4 regions of the Streptomyces sp. NPDC001941 genome follow, and region 3 is predicted to be linked to each of the others. Evidence: riboswitches for the same ligand, from Rfam matches in the RefSeq annotation. Region 3 holds a riboswitch; each other region holds the start of a gene.

Region 1 (3,171 bases), on a different contig from region 3:
ACCCGGGCGTGCGGGTCTCGCTGGAGGTGCCGGTCTCCCGGCTCGCCAAGGCGCTGGGGCTGCTCGCGGAGGCGCTGCGGGCGCCCGCGTTCTCCGACGGCGAGGTGGAGCGCCTGGTGGGCAACCGCCTGGACGAGATCCCGCACGAGAGCGCCAACCCGGCGCGCCGGGCCGCCAAGCAGCTGTCGAAGGAGCTGTTCCCGGCGGACTCGCGGATGTCCCGGCCGCGCCAGGGCACCGAGGAGACCGTCGCCCGGATCGACTCCGCGGCGGTGCGCGCCTTCTACGAGGCGCACGTGCGCCCCGCCACGGCGACCGCGGTGGTGGTCGGCGACCTGACCGGGGTCGACCTGGACGCGCTGCTCGCCGACACGCTGGGCGCCTGGACGGGCGACCCGGGCGCGTCCCGGCCGGTCCCGGCGGTCACCGCCGACGACCGGGGCCGGGTGGTCGTGGTGGACCGCCCCGGGGCCGTGCAGACGCAGCTGCTGATCGGCCGCGTGGGCGCCGACCGGCACGACCGGGTGTGGCCGGCCCAGGTGCTCGGCACGTACTGCCTGGGCGGCACCCTGACGTCCCGTCTGGACCGGGTGCTGCGCGAGGAGAAGGGCTACACCTACGGGGTGCGGGCCTTCGGCCAGGTGCTGCGCTCGGGCCCGGACGGCGCGGGCGCCTCCCTGCTCGCGATCAGCGGCTCGGTGGACACGCCCAACACGGGCCCGGCGCTGGCGGACCTGTGGCAGGTGCTGCGGACGCTGGCGGAGGGAGGCCTGACCGACGCCGAGCGGGACGTGGCGGTGCAGAACCTGGTGGGCGTCGCCCCGCTGAAGTACGAGACGGCGGCGTCGGTCGCGGCGACCCTGGCGGACCAGGTGGAGCAGCACCTGCCCGACGACTTCCAGGCGCAGCTGTACGCCCGTCTCGCGGAGACGGGGACCGTGGAGGCGACGGCGGCCGTCGTCAGCGCCTTCCCGGTGGACCGGCTCGTCACGGTGCTGGTCGGGGACGCGGCGCAGATCGCGGAGCCGGTGCGGGCGCTGGGCATCGGCGAGGTGACGGTGGTCACCGGCTGACGGCCTGTCATCAGGGCGGACGGCCCGCGGAGGACCCCGGCGTGAGCGTTTCGCCGGGGGTCCTCCCTTATGTCCGGTTTGTTGGTGAGGTTGCCTGTCCGTCCTGTGGCGTGCGCTACAAAACGTCGTGTCTGTTTGGTGATTGAAAGAGGAGACGCTTAGCGTTCTGGACCGTTGGAACTGTCCGTGAGCCGTCCCCGCCGCACCCGCGGCAGCGCGGGCAGTCATCGCCGAGTCCCCGTCAGGCGCGAGCCTGGGGAGCCGGGGACCCACTCAGTCCCTGGGGTGAATCGGACGCCCTGCGAGGGGCGACCGTAGGAGACCTTCCTGCTCCGAACCCGTCAGCTAACCCGGTAGGCGAGAAGGAAGGAAAGGAAACAGCTCCTACATGGCGTTCACCCGTGCCACCGGGAAGCACCGTGGTCCGAGCCGTCTGGCGCGCCGCAGCGCCGGCGTCGCCTCGATCGCGACCATCGCCACCACCGGCGTCATCGGCACCCTCGCCTCCCCGGCGCTCGCCGCCGACGGGGAAGCCCCCTCGGTCGAGCAGACCGGACTGAACGCGGCCGTCGTCGCCGAGTCCCTCGCCGACCGCATCAACGCGCAGGCCGAGGCCCAGGAGCAGGAGGCCGCCCAGGCCCTCGCCAGGGCCAAGGCCGAGGCGGAGGCCAAGCGCAAGGCCGAGGCCCGCGCCAAGGCCGCCCGCGAGGCCAAGGAGCGCGCCGCCCGCGAGGCCGAGCGCAAGCGCCTGAACAGCTTCGTGGCGCCCATCTCCGGCAGCTACGTCTCCACCGGCTACAAGACCGGTGGCTCCATCTGGTCCTCCGGCAGCCACACCGGCATCGACTTCCACGCGGCCAGCGGCACCCCGGTGCACGCGGTCGGCCTGGGCACCGTCGTCGAGGCGGGCTGGGGCGGGGCGTACGGCAACAACGTCGTCATCCGCATGAACGACGGCACGTACACCCAGTACGGCCACCTGTCCTCCATCGGCGTGTCGGTGGGCCAGACGGTGGAGCCGGGCCAGCAGATAGCCCTCTCGGGCAACACCGGCAACACCACCGGCCCGCACCTGCACTTCGAGGCCCGCTCGGGCGAGGGGTACGGCTCCGACATGGACCCGATCGCCTACCTGCGCGCGCACGGCGTCGGCGTCTGAGCCGCACGCCCCGCAGCACCTCCCACGAGGCCCCCGCCGACCCGGCGGGGGCCTCGTGCGCTTCCCGCGCCGACCCCCGCCCCGTGCGCCCCGGTGAACCTCCGCGGCGGACAAAAGAATTCGGACGATTCCCGGGAGCCATCGGAATTCGCGGCCCGCTGTCATAGAGTCGAACAAGTGCGGTGCAGCACAATGGCGCCGTCACGACCCCGGGCCGGGGTGGACGAATTCGGAGGCTCTGTATGCGCGTTCCCGCTCACTCGGTATGCACGGCGATCCGCGACGACATCGTGTCCGGTGCCTTCGAGCGCGGCGGCCGGCTGACCGAGGAGCAGCTCGCCCGCCGGTACGGGGTCTCCCGCGTCCCGGTCCGCGAGGCGCTGCGCACCCTGGAGTCCGAGGGCTTCGTCACCACCCGCCGCCACGCGGGCGCGTGCGTGGCCGAGCCGACCGCCCAGGAGGCCGCCGACCTCCTGGAGATCCGTACGCTCCTGGAGCCGCTGGGCGCCGCCCGGGCCGCCCAGCACCGCAGCGAGGCCCACCTCAAGGTGCTGCGCGGCCTGGTCAGGCTGGGCCAGGCGCGGGCGCGCGGCGGCCAGGGGGAGGACCTGCGGTCGCTGGACGGCTGGTTCCACGAGACGCTGGCGCAGGCGGCGGGCAGCCCGGGCCTGAGCTCCCTGCTGACCCAGCTGCGGCACAAGATCGCCTGGATGTACGTGGTCGAGCAGCCGGCCCGTCCGCTGGAGACCTGGGCCGAGCACGGCGCGATCGTGGACGCGGTGGCGCGCGGCGACGCGGAGCGGGCGCGCTCGCTGACCGCGCTGCACGCCGAGCGCGGACTGCCGGCGCACCGGCTGCGCGTGAGGACTTCGCAACACGCCGTAAACAGTGCGAGCGCCCGGCATTAACAAAGGGGCCGTATACAAAGGGGGGAATTAA
Region 2 (3,171 bases), on a different contig from region 3:
AGGAATGGGCGCGCGAGATCGAACGCCTCTACTCCGGCGACATCGAAAGGGTCGACCTCCAGGTGGGCCTGTACGCGGAGAAACTCCCGGCCGGATTCGCCTTCAGCGACACGGCATTCCGGATCTTCATCCTGATGGCGTCGCGCCGCCTCAACAGCGACCGGTTCTTCACCGAGTACTACACCCCCGAGGTGTACTCGAAGGCCGGAATGCGCTGGATCGACGACAACTCCATGCTGACCGTGCTATTGAGGCACCACCCCGAACTGCGCACCGCGCTCAGCGGCGTGCGGAACGCCTTCGCGCCCTGGCGCGTCGCGGGCCGGGAGGGCTAGGCCGTGGCGACCGGTCCCACCGGCGCGCCCCGCGCCGACCTGGTCCTGGAGGGCGGCGGCGTGCGCGGCCTGGGCGCCGCGGGCGCGGTCATCGGCCTCCAGGAGGAGGGCTACGCCTTCCCGCGCGCGGCCGGCACCTCGGTCGGCGCGATCGCCGCGGCGCTGGTCGCGGCCGGGGCGGGCGCCAAGGAGCTGCGGGCGGCCGTGGAGCGGCTGGACCTGGCCCGGGTGCCGGACCGGCTGCCGCCCGGGGTCCCGCTGCTGAGCGAGGGCGTGGGCCTGGCCGGGGCGAGCGGCGCCTACCGGGGCGCCTGGATCCGCGACTGGCTGGAGCGCGAACTGGCGGAGCTGGGCGTGCGCACCTTCGGCGACCTGCGGTACGAGGACCCCGGGGCGTCGGCGGACCTGCCCGAGGACCAGCGCTACAAGCTGGTCGTCCTGGTCACCGACGTGACCCGGGGGCGGCTGCTGCGGCTGCCCTGGGACTACCGGCTCTTCCACCTCGACCCGGACGCGCAGGTCGTCGCGGACGCGGTGCGCTGCTCGCTGTCGATCCCGTTCTACTTCCGGCCGTGCTCCCTGCGGGACCCGGTCACGGGGGAGTCCTCGGTCCTCGTGGACGGCGGCAGCCTGTCGAACTTCGCGGTGGAGATCTTCGACCGCACCGACGGGCGGCCGAGCCGCTGGCCGTCCTTCGGCGTACGGATCCTGCCCGACCTGCCCGCCGGGATCGCCCAGCTGTTCCCGCTGGCCGCGCGGGTGATGTGGCCGCCGCTCCAGCTGGCGCAGCAGGTGGTGACCACCGCGCTGGTGGGGCGCGACCAGACGCACCTGGACCGGCCCGGCGTGCGCGAGCGGACCATCGCGGTGGACTGCTCGGGCGTCGGCGTGACCGACTTCGCGATCGGCGCGCGGGCGCGGGACGCGCTGGTGGAGGAGGGGCGGCGGACCGCCGTGGAGTTCGTGCGGTACTGGCGCGGGACGGACCACTCCTGACCCGTTCTCCTGAGCCGCGGCGCACCCGGCCCTCCGGCGGGGTGTCTGAACCTTCTATCCGTATATGACCGATTGGGGACCTTCTTCCTTCTTCCTGGAATTCACTCCATCGTGCCCCGGTCCCTGCTCAATTGGTCCGGGGCACGTGAGCAGGCTCATACCCGTGACGTTGCGTGCTGGTGCACGGTGCGCCGAATACCGTGCCGACAAGCGCGATCGACGAACCGCGAAGATCGAAAATCCACGGAGGGTGACGGTAATCCGGGGGTAAAGTCCCGCGTTCGAATGCGGGATTCGCCGAACCGCTTGTTCCCGTCCGTCCCGCTCGTTTACGGTCACCGTCAATCCGGTCGGACCGCCTAATCCTGCCGCCGCCCGGAATTCGCACCCATCCACGCGTGGCAGGAGCGGGGGACCCAGGTAGAACGCCGTTTCCGTACCCACGGACGGCTCGGGGTTAAGCCGTACGGAATTCCGTACGGCCGGGCACCTCCAGCCCGAACCCGACAGCTCACCTCGCAGGCGCCGGAGAGGAATGCCCCATGCCCGCGAAGGGTAAGCACCGACGTCCCAAGGCCCGTCCGCTCGGCCGCGGCCTCGCCGCCGCCGGAACCGGCGGGGCCGCCCTCGCCCTCCCGCTGATCGGCGCCACCGGCGCCCACGCCGCGCAGCAGGCCGCCCCCGAGGCGCCCGCCCCGGTCCAGCAGCGGGCCGCCGCGAAGCCCGTCGCCCAGGTGGCGGCGAAGGCCCCGGCGAAGACCCGGGCCACCACGTACACCGTCGTCAGCGGCGACTACCTGTCGAAGATCGCCGAGGAGCGGCGGCTCAGCGGCGGCTGGCAGAAGCTGTACGAGGACAACCGCACCGTCGTCGGCGGGGACCCGTCCCTGATCCTGCCCGGCATGAAGCTCACCCTGGGTGCCAAGGCCCCCGCGGGCGCCGCCGCCCCGAAGGCCGAGCGCACCGCCCCGAAGGAGCAGCCGCGCCCGTCGGCGCCGCAGGCCTCCGACGACTCCGACGACTCCTCCGGCGCCACGCGCTCGGAGAACACCCGGACCTCCGCCCGCGGTGGCGGCGGCTCCGGCTTCACCGCTCCCGTCGACGCGGGCGTCACCACCCCCTACCGCGCCTCCGGCGGCATGTGGTCCTCCGGCTACCACACGGGCGTCGACTTCTCCGCCTCCAGCGGCACCCCGGTGCACGCCGTCGGCCAGGGCACCGTGGTCTCCGCGGGCTGGGGCGGCGCGTACGGCAACCAGGTCGTCATCCGCCACGCGGACGGCAACTACTCCCAGTACGCCCACCTCTCCTCGCTCTCCGTCTCGGCCGGCCAGAGCGTCGGCGAGGGCGACCGGATCGGCCTCTCCGGCTCCACCGGGAACGTCACCGGACCGCACCTGCACTTCGAGATGCGCACCTCGCCCGACTACGGCTCCGACATCGACCCGGTGGCGTACCTGCGCCAGCACGGCGCGTCCCTCTGACGCACCGTCCACCCGCGCCGCCCGCCGGCGCCGTCCACCCGAACGGAGGGGCCCCGCACGCGTCCGCGTGCGGGGCCCCTCGGCGTGCGCCGGCCCGTATTCCTGCTTGGAGGAAACTTGACCGGTGGCGAATCTCACCCCGCGTCAACCCCTCCTTACGGTCGCGTAGGTCACATCCGTAAGGGAAAGATGTGTGCACGTGGCAGACGATTCGAGATCCAGAGACAGAGACGCATTCGGGTCGTACGTGGCGATCGGTGACAGCTTCACCGAGGGCGTCGGCGACCCCGGCCCCGACGGCGCCTTCGTCGGCTGGGCGGACCGCTTCGCGGTGCTGCTCGCGGACCGCCGGCCGG
Region 3 (3,171 bases):
GGCCGTGCTGGCCGGGCTCGGGCTGCACCTGTACAACCACACGATCGACGACCCCACTTCGCTCACCGAGGGCGCGACCGTGCTGACCGTGTCCGGCCTGGCGCTGCTGATCAACCGGGTGGTGCGGCGCAGCGGGCGGCGGCTCGCCTCGGCGCGCGAGATCGCCGAGACGGCCCAGCGGGCGGTGCTGCCCACGCCCGCCGACCGGATCGGCGGGCTGCACATCGCGGCGCGCTACGAGGCGGCGCAGGCGGACGCGTTCATCGGGGGCGACCTGTTCGCGGTGCAGGACACGCCCTTCGGGGTGCGCCTGGTGGTGGGCGACGTGCGGGGCAAGGGGCTGCAGGCGGTGGAGGCGGTGGCGGTGGTGATCGGCGCCTTCCGGGAGGCGGCCGAGCAGGAGCGCACCCTGGAGGGCGTGGCCCAGCGCCTGGAGCGGGCGCTGGCGCGGGAGGGCACCCGGCGCGACGGCCTGGACGCCTTCGAGGGCTTCACGACCGCGCTGCTCGCCGAGATCCCGCGCGGCGAGGGCGTGCTGCGGGTGGTCAACCGGGGCCACCCCGAGCCGCTGCTGCTGTACGCGGACGGGGACCTGGACCTCCTCGAACCGAGCGAGCCCGCGCTGCCGCTGGGCATGGGCGACCTGGGGACCTGGCCGGACCGGGCGGACGAGGCGGCGTTCCCGCCGGGCACCACGCTGCTGCTGTACACGGACGGGCTGAGCGAGGCGCGGGACGCGCGGGGCGTCTTCTACGACCCGGCGGAGCGGCTGGCCGGGCGGATCTTCCCGGGGCCCGACGAACTGCTCGACGCGCTGGTGGACGACGTGCGCCGCTACACGGGCGGGGGCGCCAGCGACGACATGGCGCTGCTGGCGGTGGCGCGCCCGGCGGCCGGGCAGCCGGAGCGGCGGCGGACGATGCCGGTGGTGCGGGGGCCGCGCGGGGGCTGAGGGGCCGCCAGGGCGGGGCGCCCGCGCCCGCTCACGCGGTGTGAGCGGAAGGCGCCGCTGCGCATAACATTTGACACACCGTCAGAAAATGATGATCGGCCGACGCTCCGTCAACTGCGCCGTTCCGCCCGGATCTGCCTGCTTAAGTCCCGGCCGGAGGGCTTAACGATCAAGCCGGAACAGCTTGGAATCGGACCCCCGTGTCTATTAACGTTCGATAACGCAGCGCGGTCGTCCCCGCCGCCGCCAGAGGCGGCACCGTGCGCACGCGCCGAATCCCGCGAGGGAACCGGGGAACCACCAACTTGGGGTGAATCGGGCATCACGCATGCCCGTAGGAGACCTTCCTGCTCCGAACCCGTCAGCTAACCCGGTAGGCGAGAAGGAAGGAAGGAGCACGCCTCCGTGGCGACCCCGCCCGTCCCGTCCGGCCCTGCCCAGCAGGACTGGAACAGTCCCTCCGCGCCCCCCGAGTGGCAGGAGTGGAACCCCACCGAGGAATCCGTACGGCCCGTCCGCGGCCGGCACCGCGTGGCCCGCCAGCGCGGCGGACTCGCCCGCAGCTCCACCGTCCTCGGCGTCGGCGTCATCGCCGCGGTCGGCGGCGCGGGGATGGCCACCGCCCAGGACAAGCCCCCGGTCTCCATATCGCTGCCGGACCTGCCCGACCTGCCCGAACTCCCCGACGCCGCCTCGCTGCCCGGCATCGGCGCCCTGGTCGCCCACGACGACGCGACCGACCGGAACACCCGGCCCCTGACCGCCGCCGCGACCACCGGGGCCGACGACGCCTCCGAGGGCGGCACCGCGGGCGAGGCCCTGCGCGCCCGCATCCTCCAGCAGGCCGAGCAGCAGCAGGCCTCCGCCGAGGCCGAGACCCGGGCCGCCGCCGAGCAGGCCGCCGCCAAGGCCGCCGCCGAGCAGGCCGCGCAGCAGCAGAAGGCCGCCGCGAAGAAGGCCGACGAGGCGAAGAAGAAGGCCGCCGCCGAGGCCGCCGCGAAGGCCGAGGCCGAGCGCCTGGCCAAGCTCGCCGCCAGCTACTCGCTGCCCACGTCCTCGTACACGATCACCTCCACCTACGGCCAGTCCGGCTCCATGTGGTCCTCCGGGCACCACACCGGCCTGGACTTCGCCGCCCCGACCGGTACCCCGGTCAAGGCCGTGCACGGCGCCACCGTGAAGTCGGCCGGCTGGTCCGGCGCGTACGGCTACCGCATCGTCCTGGAGCTCGAGGACGGCACCGAACTCTGGTACTGCCACCTGTCGTCGATGACCGTCGGCGCGGGCGAGCAGGTCGGCACCGGCGAGACCATCGGCCGCGTCGGCGCCACCGGCAACGTGACCGGGCCGCACCTGCACCTGGAGGTGCACACGCCCGGCGGGACCGGCATCGACCCGATGGGCTGGCTCGGCTCGAAGGGCCTGAAGGTCTGAAGGCCTGACGCCCGGGGCCGGGCCCGACACCGGGTCCGGCCGCAGGGTCGTACGGGGTCCGACGCCGCAGGGTCGTACGGGGAATCCGGAACACGCGCCCCCGGGCGCGCTGTTCACCCCGTATGACCCTTCGCCGCGCTCTGGGCGCTTCCGACCTGTCCGTCCACCCGCTCGCCCTCGGGGGCAACGTCTTCGGCTGGACCGCCGACCGCGACCAGTCCTTCGCCGTCCTCGACGCCTACACCGCGGCGGGCGGCAACTTCATCGACACCGCCGACGCCTACTCCCACTGGGTGCAGGGCAACCAAGGCGGAGAGTCCGAGACCGTGATCGGCCAGTGGCTGGCCGCGCGCGGCAACCGCGACGACGTCGTGATCGCCACCAAGGCGGGCGCCCAGCCCGGCTTCAAGGGCCTCGGCGCCGCCACCATCAAGGGCGCCGCCGAGGAGTCGCTGCGCCGCCTGGGCACCGACCACATCGACCTCTACTACACGCACTACGACGACCCGTCCGTGCCGGTCGAGGAGTTCCTCGGCGCGCTCGACGAGCTGGTGCGGGCCGGCAAGGTGCGGGCGATCGCCGCGTCCAACATCTCGCCCGAGCGGCTGCGCGAGGCCCTGGAGGTCTCCGACCGCGAGGGCCTGGCCCGCTACGTCGCGCTCCAGCCGCACTACAACCTGGTCTCCCGCGACACCTACGAGGGCCCGCTGCTGGACGTGGCCCGCGACCACGGGCTCGCCGCCGTCCCGTACTACGGCCTGGCCTCCGGCTTCCTGACCGGCAAG
Region 4 (3,171 bases), on a different contig from region 3:
GTGACGAACAGGTCGTCGCCGACCAGCTGCACCTTCTCGCCGAGCTTGGCGGTGATGACGTTCCAGCCGGCCCAGTCGTCCTCGAACAGCGGGTCCTCGATGGAGACCAGCGGGTACGCGGAGACGAGCTCCTCGTAGTACTCGGTCATCTCGGCGGCCGAGCGGGACTTGCCCTCGAACTCGTACTTGCCGTCCTTGTAGAACTCGGACGCGGCGACGTCGAGCGCGAGCGCGATCTGCTCGCCCGGCACGTAGCCGGCCTGCTTGATGGCCTCGAGGATGAGGTCCAGGGCGGCGCGGTTGGACTCCAGGTTCGGCGCGAAGCCGCCCTCGTCGCCCAGGCCGGTGGACAGGCCCTTGCTCTTCAGGACCTTCTTGAGGGTGTGGTAGACCTCGGTGCCCCAGCGCAGCGCCTCGGAGAAGGACTCCGCGCCGATCGGGGCGATCATGAACTCCTGGATGTCCACGTTGGAGTCGGCGTGCGACCCACCGTTGAGGATGTTCATCATCGGGACGGGCAGCAGGTGCGCGTTCGGGCCGCCCAGGTAGCGGAACAGCGGCAGGTCGCTGGCCTCGGACGCGGCGTGGGCGACGGCGAGGGAGACGCCGAGGATGGCGTTGGCGCCGAGCGAGCCCTTGTTGTCCGTGGCGTCCAGGTCGAACATGGCCTGGTCGATCAGGCGCTGCTCGGTGGCGTCGTAGCCGACGAGCTCCGGGCCGATCTGCTCGATGACGGCGAGGACGGCCTTCTCGACACCCTTGCCCTGGTAGCGGTTCGGGTCACCGTCGCGGAGCTCGATGGCCTCGAAGGCACCGGTGGAGGCACCGGACGGAACGGCGGCACGACCCGTGCTGCCGTCGTCGAGGCCGACCTCGACCTCGACCGTGGGGTTGCCTCGGGAGTCCAGGATTTCCCGGGCTACGACGACGTCGATGGACGGCACGAGCATCTCCTTCTGGGATGTGACGCATAAGAGGTGCGAGGTCTGATGGCCTTGCGACAAGAGCCTAACCGGCTCTGGGGCGTCGGCCAGCCGAGCGCCCGCCCGCTGGGACGAAAAAGGGCACAAGGGCCTGTATTACGGGGCGAAAGACAGCAAAATTACCTGCCGGTAATCAGGATGTGCCGGGCCCCGCGCAAACGAGTGCCCGCGGGCGGGAATCCCGCGGGCCGGTGATCCTGCGGGCCGGTGATCCCGCGGTCTGCTGTTCCCGCGGTCCGGTAGCCGAACAGGGAGCGCCCGATACGCGGGAACCCCGGCCCGGGGCGCATGGGGGGGGGATATGCGCGCCGGGCCGGGGTGGCCTGTCACCGCGGAACCGTGGGGCCCGTCCGTCCGCCGAGGGGCGGACCCCGGGGGCACTCAGCTCAGGTCGAGCTGCTGGCCCACGTAGATCAGGTCCGCGTCGGGGACGATGTCCTTGTTCAGGTCGTACAGCTTCTGCCAGCCGCCCTTGACGCCGTGGGCGGTCGCGATGGTGCCCAGGGTGTCGCCGGCCTTGACGGTGTACTCGCCGTCGCCCTTCTTGATGGTGGCCGGGCGCTCGCTGCGGGAGCTGCGCTCCTGCTGCTGCGGCTGCTCCTGGCGCTCGGAGCGCTGCGACTTCTGCTGGCGCTGCTGCTGCGGCTGGGCCTGCTGCTGCGAGCCGCCGTCGTCCGAGCCGCCGCCGTTGTACGAGGCACCGGACAGGCCGACGCCGCAGCTCGGCCAGGCGCCCTTGCCCTGAGAGGCGAGGACCTTCTCGGCGACCTGGATCTGCTGGGACTTGGAGGCCTGGTCGGCGCTGGAGGCGTAGTTGTTGCCGCCGTAGGCCGCCCAGGTGGAGGACGAGAACTGCAGGCCGCCGTAGTAGCCGTTGCCCGTGTTGATCGACCAGTTGCCGCCGGACTCGCACTGCGCGACGCGGTCCCACTCGCCGGAGCTGGCGGCCGAGGCGGTGCCGGCCCCCATCAGCGGGACGGCCACGGCCGCACCGGTGACACCGGCGAGCGTGGCGATGCGGACGGCCTTGGACGGGCGGCGGTGCTTGCCCTTGCTGGAAAGCAGCATGGAACTTCTCCTCACCGACGCCTACGAGGTGAGCTGTCGGGTTCGGGCTGTGAGTTGCCCGGCCGCGCGACCTAGCGCGCGGCTTCACCCCAAGCCGCTCTCGTCCTCAACGGACGGGAGGGGCACTTACCTTGGGTCCCCCGCTCCTGCCTTCGGCGCATGACGCGACGACTGTTCCCGACGTCCGGCGGCAGGATTCGGCGTACCGGTCGGCGGGGCCCGCGGTGGCGAGCGGTGACGACCGTAAACACAGACCTCCCCCGAGTTCAAAGAGGCCCATCAGGGAAATATCGCCCCTACTTGCCCTGACGGAACGGACGTTTGCGCAGGTGAGGGGCGACAGGGGCGGACCGGGCGGACGGGACACGCCAGTTGGGCAAGAGAGACCCATGTCTCACTTGCACAGAACCGGACATTCAGCCCCGAACCGCCCCGCGCATCAGCCCTCAGCGCCGTCCAGGTCGAGGCTCTGGCCGGGCAGGATGAGGTCCGGATCGCCGCCCACGACGCCCTTGTTCGCCTCGTACAGCGCCGGCCAGCCGCCGCGCACCTCGTGCGCGTCGGCGATCGCCCAGAGGTTGTCCCCGGGGCGGACGGTGTACGTACCGTCCTCGGCGCCCCCGGCGTGCTCGGCCGGGTCGGTGGACGGCTCGGCCGAGGGCCCCGCGCCGCCCGTGCCCGACGGGATCCCGTCACGGGCCGGGAGCTCACCGCGCGAGGCGTGGCCCCCGCCGTCGCGCTGCTCGTCCGTACTGCCGGGGCCGGGGGACGTGCTCGCGTCCCCCTCGGGCGCCGGGGAGCCCCGGTGCTTGCCCTTGGCCGGCGCGTCCTGCCCGTCGGCGTCCGGTCTCGGCGACGCGGACGTGCCGGAGGAGGGCTTGGCGGGCGAGGGGGTGGCGCCGGGCGCGGTCGAGCCGGAGGGCGTGCCGCCCGGCGCGGGCGTCGCGGAGTCCTCCGGGTCCGTCTCGGGGGCGCTGGTGGAGGGGCTGGGCGTCGGGGTGGCGGGGACGCCGGGGTTCTCCACGCCGCTGCCCTCGGGGGCGGTCAGGCCGGCGATCGGGGCGCAGGTCAGCCAGGGGCGGGTGCCCTGGTCGGCCAGGATCTTGTCGGCCACGGCGAT

The links. Region 3 has a riboswitch for cyclic di-AMP ahead of ABT160_RS19420 (M23 family metallopeptidase). Riboswitches for the same ligand answer to the same signal wherever they lie in the genome.
Region 1: it holds a riboswitch for cyclic di-AMP, as region 3 does, so the genes downstream of both, ABT160_RS35265 (M23 family metallopeptidase) here and ABT160_RS19420 (M23 family metallopeptidase) in region 3, are expected to answer to the same signal.
Region 2: it holds a riboswitch for cyclic di-AMP, as region 3 does, so the genes downstream of both, ABT160_RS21405 (M23 family metallopeptidase) here and ABT160_RS19420 (M23 family metallopeptidase) in region 3, are expected to answer to the same signal.
Region 4: it holds a riboswitch for cyclic di-AMP, as region 3 does, so the genes downstream of both, ABT160_RS12740 (transglycosylase family protein) here and ABT160_RS19420 (M23 family metallopeptidase) in region 3, are expected to answer to the same signal.

Annotation. Positions count from the first base shown of each region.
Region 1 covers NZ_JBEOYE010000076.1:21,721-24,891, reverse strand. The annotation lists gene ABT160_RS35270 (M16 family metallopeptidase) at 1-1,073, shown strand, start outside; cyclic di-AMP (ydaO/yuaA leader) riboswitch at 1,292-1,447, shown strand; gene ABT160_RS35265 (M23 family metallopeptidase) at 1,462-2,232, shown strand; gene ABT160_RS35260 (GntR family transcriptional regulator) at 2,475-3,140, shown strand.
Region 2 covers NZ_JBEOYE010000031.1:5,343-8,513, forward strand. The annotation lists gene ABT160_RS21395 (peroxidase family protein) at 1-335, shown strand, start outside; gene ABT160_RS21400 (patatin-like phospholipase family protein) at 339-1,331, shown strand; cyclic di-AMP (ydaO/yuaA leader) riboswitch at 1,707-1,869, shown strand; gene ABT160_RS21405 (M23 family metallopeptidase) at 1,874-2,815, shown strand; gene ABT160_RS21410 (SGNH/GDSL hydrolase family protein) at 3,015-3,171, shown strand, end outside.
Region 3 covers NZ_JBEOYE010000026.1:81,329-84,499, forward strand. The annotation lists gene ABT160_RS19415 (PP2C family protein-serine/threonine phosphatase) at 1-952, shown strand, start outside; cyclic di-AMP (ydaO/yuaA leader) riboswitch at 1,212-1,347, shown strand; gene ABT160_RS19420 (M23 family metallopeptidase) at 1,358-2,386, shown strand; gene ABT160_RS19425 (aldo/keto reductase) at 2,509-3,171, shown strand, end outside.
Region 4 covers NZ_JBEOYE010000013.1:88,843-92,013, reverse strand. The annotation lists gene eno (phosphopyruvate hydratase) at 1-944, opposite strand, end outside; gene ABT160_RS12740 (transglycosylase family protein) at 1,365-2,051, opposite strand; cyclic di-AMP (ydaO/yuaA leader) riboswitch at 2,055-2,219, opposite strand; gene ABT160_RS12735 (LysM peptidoglycan-binding domain-containing protein) at 2,491-3,171, opposite strand, start outside.